3 regions of the Rhizobium sp. N621 genome follow, and region 3 is predicted to be linked to each of the others. Evidence: predicted binding sites of a transcription regulator. Region 3 holds the regulator's gene; each other region holds the start of a gene.
The links. The regulator HrcA, encoded in region 3, represses chaperone genes, less so after heat shock. The targets are predictions, from matches to a motif close to GTTAGCACTCNCNNNNNGNGAGTGCTAAC.
Positions count from the first base shown of each region.

Region 1: a site for HrcA is predicted at 3,380-3,408, ahead of groES (co-chaperone GroES). Genes of this name have one in related genera too.
Region 2: a site for HrcA is predicted at 2,090-2,118, ahead of groES (co-chaperone GroES). Genes of this name have one in related genera too.

Region 1 covers NZ_CP013495.1:1,294,554-1,299,732, forward strand. Annotated here, with positions in the region: gene AMK00_RS06345 (universal stress protein) at 186-605, shown strand; gene trhA (PAQR family membrane homeostasis protein TrhA) at 740-1,408, shown strand; gene AMK00_RS06355 (GNAT family N-acetyltransferase) at 1,484-2,035, shown strand; gene AMK00_RS06360 (pentapeptide repeat-containing protein) at 2,225-2,926, shown strand; gene AMK00_RS06365 (usg protein) at 3,005-3,277, opposite strand; gene groES (co-chaperone GroES) at 3,559-3,873, shown strand; gene groL (chaperonin GroEL) at 3,925-5,179, shown strand, end outside.
Region 2 covers NZ_CP013495.1:863,575-868,753, reverse strand. Annotated here, with positions in the region: gene AMK00_RS04245 (bifunctional riboflavin kinase/FAD synthetase) at 1-969, opposite strand, end outside; gene AMK00_RS04240 (TIGR01459 family HAD-type hydrolase) at 984-1,832, opposite strand; gene groES (co-chaperone GroES) at 2,176-2,472, shown strand; gene groL (chaperonin GroEL) at 2,543-4,180, shown strand; gene AMK00_RS04225 (hypothetical protein) at 4,787-5,179, shown strand, end outside.
Region 3 covers NZ_CP013495.1:401,741-406,919, forward strand. Annotated here, with positions in the region: gene hemW (radical SAM family heme chaperone HemW) at 1-167, opposite strand, end outside; gene rdgB (RdgB/HAM1 family non-canonical purine NTP pyrophosphatase) at 177-821, opposite strand; gene AMK00_RS01985 (VOC family protein) at 822-1,247, opposite strand; gene rph (ribonuclease PH) at 1,244-1,963, opposite strand; gene hrcA (heat-inducible transcriptional repressor HrcA) at 2,090-3,178, shown strand; gene grpE (nucleotide exchange factor GrpE) at 3,290-3,925, shown strand; gene AMK00_RS02005 (nucleoside hydrolase) at 3,964-4,908, opposite strand.

The DNA of each region.
Region 1 (5,179 bases), 890 kb from region 3:
TGATCTCCTCGGCTGCCGTACTTGATCTCTATATGGCCTATCCCGATTGTTCACAGAAGGCTTGTTTTTGAGGATGAAGCGTTGAGCAGATGTTGACGATGACCTGCACTGGCTTGATCGGAGCCATTGCGCCGCCCATATCTTTATTAGAGCAAGCTTATGCATCTCAGTCATGGAGGGAAGCCATGTACCGGAAGATTATCGTGGCGATCGCGCTCGGCCGCCTCGACAGGGGAGAAAACATTCTCCGCAAGGCCGCCTCGCTGCTCGACGCGGGCGGCCAGATCGTCGCGCTCAACGTCGTCGAGGATGTACCGACCTATGTCGCGATCGAATTGCCGGCCAATATGCTCGAGGACGCCATGAAGGACGGCCGCGACAAGCTGGAAGCGCTGGTCGCCGCAACCGGGGTCACGGCAACGATCGACATCCGCAACGGCCCGCCGGCCAAGGCCATCATCTCGGCCGCAGAAAGCCACGGCGCCGACCTCATCATCCTCGCCTCGCACGTCCCGGATTTTTCCAACTACTTTATCGGCGCCACGGCCGACCGCGTCGTGCGGCACGCCAAGTGCTCCGTGCTGGTCGAGCGGCAGAAGATCTGAATCTGTGCCGCCGTCGAGGGGGCGGGGCCTGTGCGGTCTGTCACGAAGATTTACTGCCCGCACGATGCGCCGCAGTTGCGCCCCCGCCGGTTCGGTGCGACCATCGCGATCGGGTACGAAACGGGTTGGCGTGCATGGCCGAGTTCAACGGTATTCGCTGGGCTTACGACAGATATGAGCTGATCGCCGACGGCATCGTCCACGGCGTCGGTCTCGTGCTGGCGCTGATCGGCGCCACTGCTCTGATCTTCTACGCCACCGTCTGGAGCTCCCACGGGGCGCTCGCCGCCGCCTGGATCTATGGCGTCGGACTGGTGCTGACGCTTGCCATCTCCTTTTCTTACAATGTCTGGCCGGTCTCGCGCACCAAATGGTTCCTGCGCCGCTTCGATCATTCGGCGATCTTCATCCTGATCGCCGCCACCTATACGCCATTCCTAGAACGCGGCGCCGACGATCCGCTGATCTCCTTCATGCTGGTGGCGATATGGCTGTTCGCTGCCGTCGGCATCGTCCTGAAATGCGCCTTTCCAGGGCGATACGACCGTCTCGCCATCCTGCTTTACCTCGCCATGGGCTGGAGCGGCGTGCTCGTGGCGGGGCCTGTCGCCGCGCGCATTCCCTCCGCTTCGATGCTGCTGATCGTCATCGGCGGCGTCATCTATTCGCTCGGCGTCATCTTCCATGTCTGGGAGAAACTGCGTTTCCAGAACGCCATCTGGCACGGTTTCGTCGTCATCGCCGCGGCCGTGCATTATTCGGCCGTTTTCACCTGTTTCAGCCTGCCGATGCCAGAGTTCTGAGCTGCCGCCCGCCCGAGGCGTCCCGCAAGCCTTTCTCTGCTGTATCAGCAGTTTACATCTTTTGAACCGCGGCGTATGCCAACCCGCGCAGTCAATCCGAACCGGGCCATCATGACAGACGCCATCCTTCTCCGCGACGCCACCGAAGCCGATCTTCCCGCCATCCGGGATATCTACAATCATGCCGTCGAGCACACGACGGCGATCTGGAACGAAACGCTCGTCGATCTCGAAAACCGACGGGAATGGCTGAGTGCGCGCAAGGGCCGCGGCTTTCCGGTCATTGTCGCCGAGATGTCGGGCAAGGTGGCGGGCTACGCCTCCTATGGCGACTGGCGCGCCTTCGAGGGCTATCGCCACACGGTCGAACATTCCGTCTATGTCGACAAGGATCATCGCGGCGCCGGCATCGGCGAGGCCCTGATGCGCGAATTGATCGCGCGTGCGGCGGCCGCCAATATCCATGTGATGATCGCCGGCATCGAGGCCGACAACGCTGCTTCGATCCGGCTGCACGAAAAGCTCGGCTTCCGCATCGCCGGCAGATTTTCCGAGGTCGGCACCAAGTTCGGCCGCTGGCTGGATCTGACCTGCATGGAACTCCGTCTGCCCGGCGAGGCCGATTGACCTGCCTGCTCGGGCAAGGCCGACGGCCTGCCGGGGCAAGGAGGATGAGCGCTCGCCGGACGGAGTGACCCGGCAAATCATTGCCGGAGCGGTCACTATCTTTTTATTGTATTCTGAGCTGTGTAGAAAAGAGAGGCTGCCTGCTTCGCGAGAGGCGGCGTGATAAGCGTCATGGAGATCAACAGTTCAATGGCAATGCATCGATCGCCGCTCGGCCTCCTTGCCCTCATTCTTCTCGCCTCCGCTCCGATCTCCACACGCGCTGCCGACTGCAGCAGCACGGCCTCGCCGAAGCTCGACTGGCAGGAATGCACGAAGAAAAACCTGATGCTGCAGGGCAGTGATCTCCAAGGCGCCAACCTCTTCAGCACCGATTTCTCGCTCACCGATCTCAGCGGTTCGAATTTCAAATCCGCCAATCTGGAAAAGGCGAGCTTGGTGCGTGCCTCGCTTGAGGGGTCACATGCCGAAGGGGCCAACTTCGCCAAAGTGGAGGCCTATCGCGCCAGCTTCGCCAACATTGCCGCCGAAGGCGCTTCCTTTGCCGGCGCCGAGCTGCAGCGGGCCAATTTTGGCGGCGCCCGGCTCTCCGGCGCGAGCTTCGAGAAGGCCGAACTCGGCCGCGCCGATTTCGACAAGGCGGTGCTGACGGGGGTGAAATTCTCTTTCGCCAATCTCTCCCGCGCCGATCTCTCCAGCGCTGTCTTCGAGGGCCCGGCAACGTTCGAGCGCGCCTTCATGTTCTTGACCCGCATCGAAGGCCTTGACCTCTCGGCTGCCGCCGGGCTCGAACAGGCGCAGATCGAGCTGGCCTGCGGCGATGCCTCGACCAAGCTGCCATCCGGCCTCTCGACGCCGGCAACTTGGCCATGCCCTGCCGAGCACGAGTGATTACCCGGGCGACACCGTATGTGTTGAAAAAACGCTATGGCAACTGCGCCCGGCTGGCTTGGGAATGTCGGGTTCGACCTAGTGCAATTTGAACTCGCCCATGACGCGACGCCATTCGTTCGGTCCGATCAGCCGCTGGTGGGTGTAGCGGACAGAATGCAGCGGCCCGTCGAGCGTGGACTGCCAGAAATCCAGGAACTTGTGCATTTCCGGAAAGTCCGGGGCGAGGTCGTAATCCTGCCAGACATAGGTCTGCAGCACGGATTCAAAATCAGGAATGCGATAGAGGATATGGGCGGTGGTCAGTCCATAGCCGTTCAGCTGACGCTCCAGATCTGATGAAAATTGCATGCTTCATCTCCGTTTCATGACGCTCGAAAGGTGGCGCAAAATTTTGCGGCTATCAACGGATTTCCGAACGCGTCCACCCTGTTTATTGTTCCTTTACAGGATGTTAGCAGCCGCTTCGAGTGAGTGCTAATTTTTTTATGGCGCCCCTCTTGAAATGGAAAAAGCGCAAAACCAGATCATTCCGCGCAGAACGCTCGATCGAGGTTTTGCACCCGCCCGGACTGGTCATCCGGTCCGGCCAGGGGAACAACATCATTATTGTTTGTCCATTGGAGGAAAACATGTCGTTCCGACCGCTTCATGATCGCATTCTCGTCCGCCGCGTCGATTCCGAAGAAAAGACCAAGGGCGGCATCATCATTCCCGACACTGCAAAGGAAAAGCCGCAGGAAGGCGAGGTCATTGCCGTCGGCCCCGGTGCCCGCAACGATGCCGGCCAGATCCAGCCGCTCGACGTCAAGGTCGGCGACCGCATCCTGTTCGGCAAGTGGTCTGGCACCGAGATCAAGATCAATGGCGAAGACCTGCTGATCATGAAGGAAAGCGATGTCATGGGCATTATCGAGGCCCGGGCCGCCGAAAAGATCGCCGCCTGAGGCGATTTCCGCGCATTAGTCAAAAAAGCCGCCTATTGAAGGAGTTACAGAATGGCTGCGAAAGAAGTCAAATTTCATAGCGATGCCCGTGAACGCATGCTGCGTGGGGTCGATGTGCTGGCCAATGCGGTGAAAGTAACGCTCGGCCCGAAGGGCCGCAACGTGGTGATCGACAAGTCCTTCGGCGCGCCGCGCATCACCAAGGACGGCGTTTCCGTCGCCAAGGAAATCGAACTTGAAGACAAGTTTGAAAACATGGGCGCCCAGATGCTGCGTGAAGTTGCATCCAAGACGAATGATCTTGCCGGCGACGGTACAACGACGGCGACCGTTCTTGCCCAAGCGATCGTCAAGGAGGGCGCAAAGGCGGTTGCCTCCGGCATGAACCCGATGGATCTGAAGCGCGGTATCGATCTTGCCGTCGACGCTGTCGTCAAGGAGCTGAAGAACAACGCCCGTAAGATTTCCAACAATTCCGAAATTGCCCAGGTCGGTACGATCTCCGCCAATGGTGATTCCGAGATCGGCCGCTACCTCGCGGAAGCCATGGAGAAGGTCGGCAACGAAGGCGTCATCACGGTTGAAGAAGCCAAGACCGCCGAAACCGAACTCGAAGTCGTCGAAGGCATGCAGTTCGACCGCGGTTATCTCAGCCCCTATTTCGTCACCAATCAGGACAAGATGCGGGTCGAGCTCGAGGATCCCTATATCCTCATCCATGAGAAGAAGCTGTCGAACCTGCAGTCGATGCTGCCGGTTCTCGAAGCCGTCGTTCAATCCGGCAAGCCGCTCCTCATCATCGCTGAAGATGTCGAAGGCGAAGCCCTTGCAACGCTCGTCGTCAACAAGCTGCGTGGCGGCTTGAAGATCGCTGCCGTCAAGGCCCCTGGCTTCGGCGACCGCCGCAAGGCCATGCTCGAAGACATCGCCATCCTGACGGGCGGCACCGTGATCTCCGAAGACCTCGGCATCAAGCTCGAGAATGTGACGCTCAATATGCTCGGCCGCGCCAAGAAGGTGGCGATCGAGAAGGAAAACACCACCATCATCGACGGTGCCGGTTCGAAGGCGGAACTTGACGGTCGCACCGCTCAGATCCGCGCCCAGATCGAAGAGACCACCTCCGACTACGATCGCGAGAAGCTGCAGGAACGTCTTGCTAAGCTCGCCGGCGGCGTTGCCGTCATCCGCGTCGGCGGCTCGACCGAAGTCGAGGTGAAGGAAAAGAAGGATCGCGTTGACGACGCGCTGCATGCAACAAGGGCAGCGGTCGAGGAAGGCATCCTGCCAGGTGGCGGCGTGGCGC
Region 2 (5,179 bases), 460 kb from region 3:
TTTCGCATCGAGCGGGCTGAGCGGCACGACACCCGCCAGCAGCGCCCTCGCCTCTTCCTCGTCGCGCTTGATTTGGGCGACGAGCGCATCGAGGCCGTCGAATTTCAGCTCGGGTCTGATATAGCCGAAGAAGGAGACGGCGCAGAGCTGGCCGTAGAGATCGCCGCTGAAATCGAAGAGATAGGTTTCAAGCAGCGGCGCGCCGTTTTCCGTCACCGTCGGCCGGCGGCCATAGCTGGCCACCGCATCGTGGAGCGTTCCGTCCTGGCGGCGGAAGCGGACGGCGTAGATGCCGGCGGCAAGTTCGGCCTCGGGCGGCAGGCGCATGTTGGCGGTGGGGAAACCGAGCTGGCGGCCGAGTTTTTCGCCGTCGATCACCTCGGCCTCCGCCGTATAGCGGTAGCCCAGCATGCCCGCGGCTTCGCTGACATTGCCGTCCTTCAGCAGCGCCCGGATGTGGCTCGAAGAGACGACGTCGGCGTTCTCGTCGCGGAAGGCATCGATCAGGGTGACGCCGAAACCATAGGTCTGGCCGGCATTCATCAAGAAGGCAGGACCGCCTTCGCGGCCGCGGCCGAAATGGAAATCGAAGCCCGTGACGACTTCGGAGGCGCCGAGCCAATCCTTCAGGATCGAATGGATGAAATCGTCGGCCGAGCGCTGTGAAAATTCGTAGTCGAAGGGATATTCGATGACCGCATTGAAACCAAGCGTTTCCAGGATGCGGGCCTTGAGCGGCGCGGGCGTCAGGCGGAAGACCGGCGCCTGCGGCCGGAACACCGTGCGCGGATGCGGCTCGAAGGTCAGCACCAGGGCAGGAATGCCGCGCGCCTTGGCGATTTCGAGCGCGCGGTTCAGCACCGACTGATGGCCGCGATGGACGCCGTCGAAATTGCCGATGGCAATCACCCCGCCCTTCAGATGGGCGGGCAAGGGTTCCCGGGTTTCATTGCGGTGGAAGACGGTCATCGGCTGGCTTCTCTTCATGCAAGGCGCGGCATCCACCACTTCGGCGCAGCCTTCTCCCGTTCGAGATAGGCATTGAGGATCGCCTCGTCGGTCTCGCCGTTCAAGGTGTATTCCTTGGCGTGGATACCGCCGCTGATGTAGAGAAGATCGAGGCCAAAATTCAAGGCGCCGCGTACATCGGTCGGAATGCCGTCGCCGATCGCGAGCACCCGCTCGGTGGGGAAATCGCCGCGAAGCTCCCGGGCAGCCGCAAGCGTCGCCTCGTAGATCGGCCGGTGCGGCTTGCCGGCGATGCGGGTCTTGCCGCCGAGCTGCTCGTAATAGGCGGCCATGGCGCCGGCGCACGGGATGATGCGATGGCCGCGCTCGACGACGAGGTCGGGATTGGCGCAGATCATCGGCACGTCGCGCGCCTGGAAATCCAGAAGCATGTCGGTGTAATCCTCGGGCTTCTCAGTCTCGTCGTCGAAAAAGCCGGTGCAGACGAGCGATTGCGCTTCGCCCGCCGGCCGACGCTCGACGCCAATGCCTTCGAGAAGCGCCTTGTCGCGCTCGGGGCCAAGCAGAAAAACCGTCTTCGGCCCCTCAGAAATCAGCCCGCGGGTGACATCGCCCGAGGTGACAATTCGATCATAGGCGCCGTCGGGAACGCCGATATGGCGCAACTGCTCGACCACCTGCCAGGAAAGACGCGGCGAATTGGTAATGAGGACGACGGCAAGGCCGCTCTCACGCGCGGCTTGAAGGGCGGCTGCAGCCTTTGGAAACGGATCGACGCCGTTGTGAACCACGCCCCAGACGTCGCAGAGCACCACATCATAGTGAGCTGATATCTGCGAGAAGTTTTCTATCCGCCTGGCCATTCCGATTTCCCGATTTGCTTCAGTCACCGGTGACATTGCAAAGGCGCAAGGCGATGGCAAGGCATTTTCTTCACACACAAGATCGCCGGCAATCCCGTGAGAGCGGACGGCAAGGTCCGGCGACGTTGCCAAACGCAACGGTTAGAGAACATTTCAACGGCAATCTCCGATAATTCGCCGCCTCTTCACAATTCCGGCACAAAAATTCGTGATTGCTCTCATTGACTCCTCTCGGAGCCATCCCTAAATGCTCGAGCGCTAGCACTCACCTTAGAGGAGTGCTAACACTTATCCATGTGGACCGCTCCGGTCCGCGAATGTCATTCGATCGAGGGATTAGACAATGGCAAGCACCAATTTCCGTCCGCTTCACGACCGCGTCGTCGTTCGTCGCGTCGAGTCCGAAGAGAAGACCAAGGGCGGGATTATCATTCCCGACACCGCCAAGGAAAAGCCGCAGGAAGGCGAAATCGTCGCCGTCGGTTCCGGCGCTCGTGACGAGTCCGGCAAGGTCGTCGCTCTCGACGTCAAGGCTGGCGACCGCGTGCTGTTCGGCAAGTGGTCCGGCACCGAAGTCAAGATCAACGGCGAAGACCTTCTGATCATGAAGGAAGCCGACATCATGGGCATCATCGGCTGATTGCCGATCCGCTTTCCCGAAATGACTGACGGGCTTTTGCCCGAACAAATCGAATTCAGGAGTCACAAACATGGCAGCTAAAGAAATCAAGTTTGGCCGCACCGCGCGCGAAAAGATGCTGCGCGGCGTCGACATTCTCGCCGACGCAGTCAAGGTCACGCTCGGCCCGAAGGGTCGTAACGTCATTATCGACAAGTCCTTCGGCGCGCCGCGCATCACTAAGGACGGCGTTTCGGTCGCCAAGGAAATCGAACTCGAAGACAAGTTCGAAAACATGGGCGCCCAGATGGTCCGCGAAGTTGCTTCGAAGACCAACGACATCGCCGGCGACGGCACGACCACTGCAACCGTTCTTGCCCAGGCGATCGTTCGCGAAGGCGCGAAGGCCGTTGCCGCCGGCATGAACCCGATGGACCTGAAGCGCGGCATCGATCTCGCCGTCGCCGAAGTCGTCAAGGATCTCCAGGCCAAGGCCAAGAAGATCAACACCTCGGAAGAAGTCGCTCAGGTCGGCACGATCTCCGCAAACGGCGAGCGCCAGGTTGGCCTCGACATTGCTGAAGCCATGCAGAAGGTCGGCAACGAAGGCGTCATCACGGTTGAAGAAGCCAAGACCGCCGAGACCGAACTCGAAGTCGTCGAAGGCATGCAGTTCGACCGCGGCTACCTCAGCCCCTACTTCGTCACCAACCCGGAAAAGATGGTCGCCGACCTCGAAGACGTCTTCATTCTCCTCCACGAAAAGAAGCTCTCGAACCTGCAGTCGATGCTCCCGGTTCTCGAAGCCGTCGTCCAGACCGGCAAGCCGCTCCTCATCATCGCTGAAGACGTCGAAGGCGAAGCCCTTGCAACGCTCGTCGTCAACAAGCTGCGCGGCGGCCTGAAGATCGCTGCCGTCAAGGCCCCTGGCTTCGGCGATCGCCGCAAGGCCATGCTCGAAGACATCGCCATCCTGACCGGCGGCACCGTGATCTCCGAAGACCTCGGCATCAAGCTCGAGAGCGTCACGCTCGACATGCTCGGCCGTGCCAAGAAGGTTTCGATCTCCAAGGAAAACACCACGATCGTCGACGGTTCGGGCGCCAAGTCCGACATCGAAGGCCGTGTTGCCCAGATCAAGGCCCAGATCGAAGAAACCACCTCCGACTACGACCGCGAAAAGCTGCAGGAACGCCTTGCCAAGCTCGCCGGCGGCGTTGCCGTCATCCGCGTCGGCGGTTCGACCGAAGTCGAAGTGAAGGAAAAGAAGGACCGCATCGACGACGCCCTCAACGCGACGCGCGCTGCCGTTCAGGAAGGCATCGTACCGGGCGGCGGCGTTGCCCTGCTGCGTTCTTCCGTCAAGATCACCTCCAAGGGTGTCAACGACGACCAGGAAGCCGGCATCAACATCGTTCGCCGCGCTCTGCAGGCTCCGGCCCGCCAGATCGCCGAGAATGCTGGTGACGAAGCTTCGATCGTCGTCGGCAAGATCCTCGACAAGGATCAGGACAACTACGGCTACAACGCCCAGACCGGCGAATATGGCGACATGATCGGCATGGGCATCATCGACCCGGTCAAGGTCGTTCGCACCGCCCTGCAGGACGCGGCTTCCGTCGCATCGCTGCTGATCACCACCGAAGCCATGATCGCCGAGCTGCCGAAGAAGGACGCTCCGGCTATGCCGGGCGGCATGGGCGGCATGGGTGGAATGGACATGATGTGATAGGCCAAAGGCCTTTCGCACATCATCCATGAAACTGGACAGGAAGGGCGGCCCTCGGGTCGCCCTTTTCTTTTGGCCGCGGCGATTCGATCCGTTGCGCATTATTTTATGCCGTGCAGCGCGTCAGCCGACCTCGAAGCTTTCGTCAGGCTTGCGTCACCGCTTATTTTCGATCCCACGAAACGGGAGGAGGAGGTCGGTATCTTGCCGTCGTCTGCTGTGCGCCATCGGGTGAAAACGCTTTAAAGTGCCAAAAACAGCAATTTTTGCTACTTTTCTGACGAAACCGGCCGGGGGAATGCGGGAGCCTCTAGAAAATAGCCGCCGCACCGTCTCTGAAAAAGGCGTTGCCGTTTGTTTAAAAGCTCCTATAAATCCGCGCAGCAATTGACGTGCGCCCCGGCGATAATTTTCGCCTCAAACGAGGCCGGAGCGCGAAAAAGCGACGCCAGAACGTTCGGTTTGAAGGTTCCGTTTCGGAAGCCCGATGGCTGTGGCGATGAGCGGCGAATGCCGGCGCGGACATAATGTCCGCTGCTACATGATCCTGTTTCTTGTGTTTGACGTGCGTGCGGCGGAGGAGCCGCATCCGAACTGGGGAACGCCTTGTTTAAGATCGCCAAAGCCAATGCAGCCGTGCCCTTGATGACTGGCTCGCTGAACGACAACCATCAAAATCACCAGATGCTGGCGCAGTTGTCGGTTTCCGAAAGCTGGACCGGAGATTTTTCGAGCGGCCTGATCCGTCTCGGCAAATGGAGCGCGATGCTGCACGGCCTCACCGCCGAGGAATGCGGGCTGCTGAACCTGATCCGCTGCTACGATAGCAAGGATCGCTCCCGCGTGCTGGAATTGTTCGAGCAGGCGGCGACGCACTGCTCCTCCTTCTGCTTTTCGACGACGATCATCATGCCGAACGGCTTGCGCCAGCCGCTGTTCTGCATGGGCGAGTCGAACGGACTCGAGGAGAAATACAGCGGCAGCATGACCGGCATCTTC
Region 3 (5,179 bases):
AAGCGCTCCTGATCCACCGGCTGATGGCGCACATGACTGTTGAAGTCGCAGTAGGGGCACTTCGCCGCGCAGAAGGGCCAATGCACATAGACGCCGAAGCCGGGCTCGCCGGTATCGGGCAGCAGCGCGGCGTCGCGCGAGAGGCTTGGCGTATCGAAATTGCCCACGAACAGATCTTATGCCTCCAGGCAGGTTTCGACGAAAAGTTTGAAGGCACGGGCCCGATGCGACAGCGCCTGCGGCTTGCCGACATTCCAGCCGTGTTTCTCCTCGCCGCTCATTTCTCCGAAGGTGACGGCATAACCCTCGGGCTGGAAAACCGGATCATAGCCGAAGCCTTGGGTGCCGCGCGGCGGCCAGACGACATGGCCTTCCACCTCGCCGCGGAAAAGCTCGGTATGCCCGTCCGGCCAGGCAAGGCAGAGCACGCTGACGAAACGCGCCCCGCGCTGTTCCGGCGTCGTAGCGCCGGCGTCCTGCAGCGCCTTTTCCACCTTGGCCATCGCCATGTCGAAGTCGCGCGTGCCGTCTGCCCTTTCCGCCCAGTTGGCGGTGTAGACGCCGGGATCGCCGCCGAGCGCGTCGACCACCAGGCCGGAATCATCCGAAAGCGCCGGCATGCCGGCGGCATTGGCCGAGGCGACCGCCTTGATCGTCGCATTCTCCTCGAAGCTCGTGCCGGTTTCGTCAGGTTCGACGAAATTCAGTTCGGCGGCGGATTTGGCGGTGAAGCCGAGCGGTCCGATCAATTCCTGGATCTCGCGGATCTTGCCGGCATTGTGGCTGGCGACGACGATGGTTTTGGTTTCGAGCTTGCGCATTCAAATATCCTGTTCGATGCCCCAGATTTTAGCCTCCGCGCATTCCAGGCTGTTGCCGGCAGGGTCGCGGAAATAGATCGAGCGGCCGCCATTTGGCCAGTGCACCTCGGATTCGATCGCAACGCCAGCTGCTTTCAGCTGTTCGGCCATCGCATCTATGTTGCGGCCAGATACCCGGAAACAGGCATGGCCTTGCCCGGTCGTGCCGTGTGGCGGCACCTGCAGCGCGTCGGGTGCTGGCGGCTTTATCGTTTCCTCGGGGTTGAAGATGAGGAGAACGCCTGGCCCACAGCGGAAGAAGACATGCCGGTTGCCGGCGCGGGTGATCTTTTCAAGCCCGAGAACGCCCTCGTAGAACGTCTCGGCCTGATCGAGATCGCGCGCATAGAGCGCGGTTTCCAACATGCCTTCCAGCATGGCGTTCATCCCGCAATCGCCTCTTTCTGCAGGGCGACGAGTTCGCCGATGCCATTCTTGGCAAGCCGCATCAGCGAACTGAATTCCTCTTCGCTGAACGGCGTGCCTTCGGCAGTTCCCTGGATCTCGACGATGCCGCCGGCGCCGGTCATGACGAAGTTCGCATCGGTCTCGGCCGAGGAATCCTCGAGATAATCGAGGTCGATGACCGGCTGGCTGGCGAAAACGCCGCAGGAGATGGCTGCGACGTGATCCTTCAGGACCCGGTCGACCTTGATCATGTTGCGGCTTTCCATCCATTTCAGGCAGTCGTAAAGCGCGATCCAGCCGCCGGTGATGGAGGCCGTCCGTGTGCCGCCATCGGCCTGGATGACGTCGCAATCGAGCGTGATCTGCTTTTCGCCGAGCGCCTGCAGGTCGACGACGGCGCGCAGCGACCGGCCGATCAGCCGTTGGATTTCCTGGGTGCGGCCGCCCTGCTTGCCGGCGGCGGCCTCGCGCTTCATTCGCTCGCCGGTCGCCCGCGGCAGCATGCCGTATTCGGCCGTGACCCAGCCCTTGCCGGTGTTGCGCAGCCACGGCGGCGTCTTTTCCTCGAGGCTTGCGGTGCAAAGCACGTGCGTATCGCCGAATTTCACCAGGCAGGAGCCTTCCGCATGCTTGGAAAAATTGCGCTCGAACGAGACCTTGCGCATCTGGTCGGTTTTTCTGCCTGAAGGCCGCATTCTCATCTCCTGGAGTTGTTGACCGCTTCTACGATTGGCGGCGCCCATTTGCAAATTCCCTTTTGCCACGGGTGCGAGTTTGACTATATTTTCGGGAGCATCATCAGCGCGGGTTTGAAAAGGTTCATGGGCATCAGGTCGACGTCGGTTTCGGATGCCGTTGCTGCACTGGACGAGCGCTCCAGGGAAATTTTTCGCCGCATCGTCGAAGGTTATCTCGAAAGCGGCGAGCCGCTCGGCTCGCGCAATCTGTCGCGCCTGCTGCCGATGTCGCTGTCGCCGGCCTCGGTGCGCAACGTCATGAGCGATCTCGAAGAGCTCGGTCTCATCTATTCCCCGCATGTCAGCGCCGGCCGGTTGCCGACCCAGATCGGGCTGCGCTTCTTCGTCGATGCATTCATGCAGATCGGCGATCTCTCCGCCGAGGAGCGCGCCAATATCGATCGCCAGGTGCGGGCCGAAAGCGGCGGCAATCCGGTGGAATCGATGATGAACGAAGCCAGCCGCATGCTTTCGGGCATCTCGCGCGGGGCCGGCCTCGTCATCACCTCGAAAAGCGATCCGGTGCTGAAACATGTCGAGTTCATCCGGCTTGAACCGACAAAGGCGCTCGCTGTGCTCGTCGGCGATCATGACCAGGTGGAAAACCGCATCATCGAACTGCCGGCGGGCGTCACCTCCTCGCAGCTGACGGAGGCGGCGAATTTCCTCAATGCGCACATGTCCGGCCAGACGCTGCCGGAGCTGCGCAAACAGTTAAGCCGGCTGAAGGATGATGTCCGTCACGAACTCGATGCGCTCTCGCGCGATCTTGTCGAGCGCGGCATCGCCGTCTGGGCCGGCAGCCCGGACGAGGGAAAGCCTGCTCAGCTGATCATCCGCGGCCGCGCCAACCTGCTCGAAGGCCTCGCCGGCGCCGAAGATCTCGACCGGCTGCGCATGCTGTTCGACGATCTCGAAAAGAAGGACAGCCTGATCGAGCTTCTCAACCTCGCCGAAAGCGGTTCGGGCGTGCGCATCTTCATCGGCTCGGAAAACAAGCTCTTCTCGCTGTCCGGCTCGTCGCTCATCGTCGCGCCCTATCGCGACGACGACGACCGGATCGTCGGCGCCGTTGGCGTCATCGGCCCGACGCGGCTCAATTATTCCCGTATCGTGCCGATGGTGGATTATACCGCCCAGCTCGTCTCCCGCCTGTCGCGCAATCCGCTTTGATGTCATCACTGACGAAGCCGCGGAATTTTCGCTTCTTCGTCACGCAGACTTGATTTTTTCCGGTCAAACCTCGATATCGGGCGCATCTGAAAATACCAACCGGAGACCGTCATGACCGATGAAACGACGAAAAACGGACCTGACGCAACTGCGGCCAACGCCGCAGCCGACGCTGCCGTCAACGTCGAGACTGCCACTGTCGGGCAGGAGGAGGCAAACCAGCCGGATCCGCTCGACCTCCTGAAGGCCGAGAATGCCGAGCTGCGTGACCGCTATCTGCGCCTTGCCGCCGAGATGGATAATCTGCGCCGCCGCACCGAGCGCGAGGTCAAGGATGCGAAATCCTATTCCGTCGCCGGTTTCGCCCGGGACATGCTCGCCGTCTCGGACAATTTGCGCCGGGCGCTGGACGCCATCTCTCCGGAGACCAAGGCCACGGCCGATGCCGGCCTCACCACGCTGATCGAAGGTGTGGAGATGACCGAGCGCTCGATGCTCTCGGCGCTGGAGCGCCACGGCGTTCGCAAGCTGGAGCCGGTTGGCCAGAAATTCGATCCGAATTTCCATCAGGCGATGTTCGAGGTGCCGAACTCCGAAGTGCCGAACAATACCGTCGTCCAGGTCGTGCAGGCCGGCTTCACCATCGGCGAACGCGTCCTGCGCCCGGCCATGGTCGGCGTTGCCAAGGGCGGCCCGAAGCCGGTCGAGGCCGAAATCAATTCCGTCTTCGACGAGAAGGACGCCTGAGGTCGTTTTCCTTCTCCGCCTCGGAGAAGGAAGAAAATTCAGATGCGGGCGAAGCGTTCGATCAGCAGATCGAAGAAGCCGTCCGCATCGACGGTGCGCATGACCTTGGCATTGCGCTTGCGCTCGGTCACATGCCACCAGTCGACGACGGTCATCCCGACGGTGAGTTCGGACTGGACCTCGATTTCGACATTGCAGTCGCGGCCCTGAAAAAGCTCTGGTTTCAGCAGATAGGCGACAACCGTCGGGTCGTGCAGCGGCCCGCCGTCGGAACCGTATTTTTCGATGTCGAAGCGCTCGAAGAATTCCAACATTTCGACCATGGCCTTTGCCGGCGCCGTGCCGATCACGGCCATGCGCTTGACCCGGTCCTTGCGGGTCAGCAGCTGGTGCGTCACGTCGAGCGGCATCATCACGATCGGAACGCCCGAGCGGAAAACGATGTCGGCCGCCTCGGGATCGACATAGACGTTGAATTCGGCGGCCGGCGTAATATTGCCGCCCTCGAAGAAGCCGCCGCCCATCATCACCAGCTCGCGAATGCGCGGAATGATGTCGGGCGCCTTCTGGAAGGCCATGCCGATATTGGTGAGCGGCCCGAGCGTGCAGAGCGTCACCGTGCCTTCCGGCTCGCGGCGCAGCGTCTCGATGATGAAATCGACGGAATGGCCGGGTTGCAGCGCCATCGTCGGTTCGGGCAGAACAGGGCCGTCGAGGCCGGTCTTGCCGTGGACATGTTCTGCCGTCACCAGCTTGCGGGCGATCGGCTTGTCGGCGCCGGCGAAAACCTTCACATCCGTGCGGCCGCAGAGCTCGCAGACGATGCGCGCGTTGCGGCTGGTGAATGACAGCGGCACGTTGCCGGCGACCGTCGTGATCCCCAGCACCTCGAGCTCATCGGGGCTGCCGAAAGCCAGCATGATGGCGGCCGCGTCATCCTGGCCGGGATCGGTGTCGATGATGATCTTTCTCGCGCTTGCCATTTCAATCGTCCCGTTCTCGGCATGCCGCTTATCCCGGCAGACACCATCTCTTCATTTCCCGTCACAAATCGGCACATTCCGCGCGGGCATGTTTTGATGCGAGGCAGCAGGTCCTTTGTCAAGCAAGGAGGCAGGCGCCGCCGTTCGAAATTGACAGATGTTTAAATCGCGGAGGATCGCGCGCGCCTTGCAGCGCCGTGATCATGCCCCCATATTAGCGGCATCCGGATGCTGCACTTTTAGGTCCGGGATGGTCGCTTGCATCAAGGAC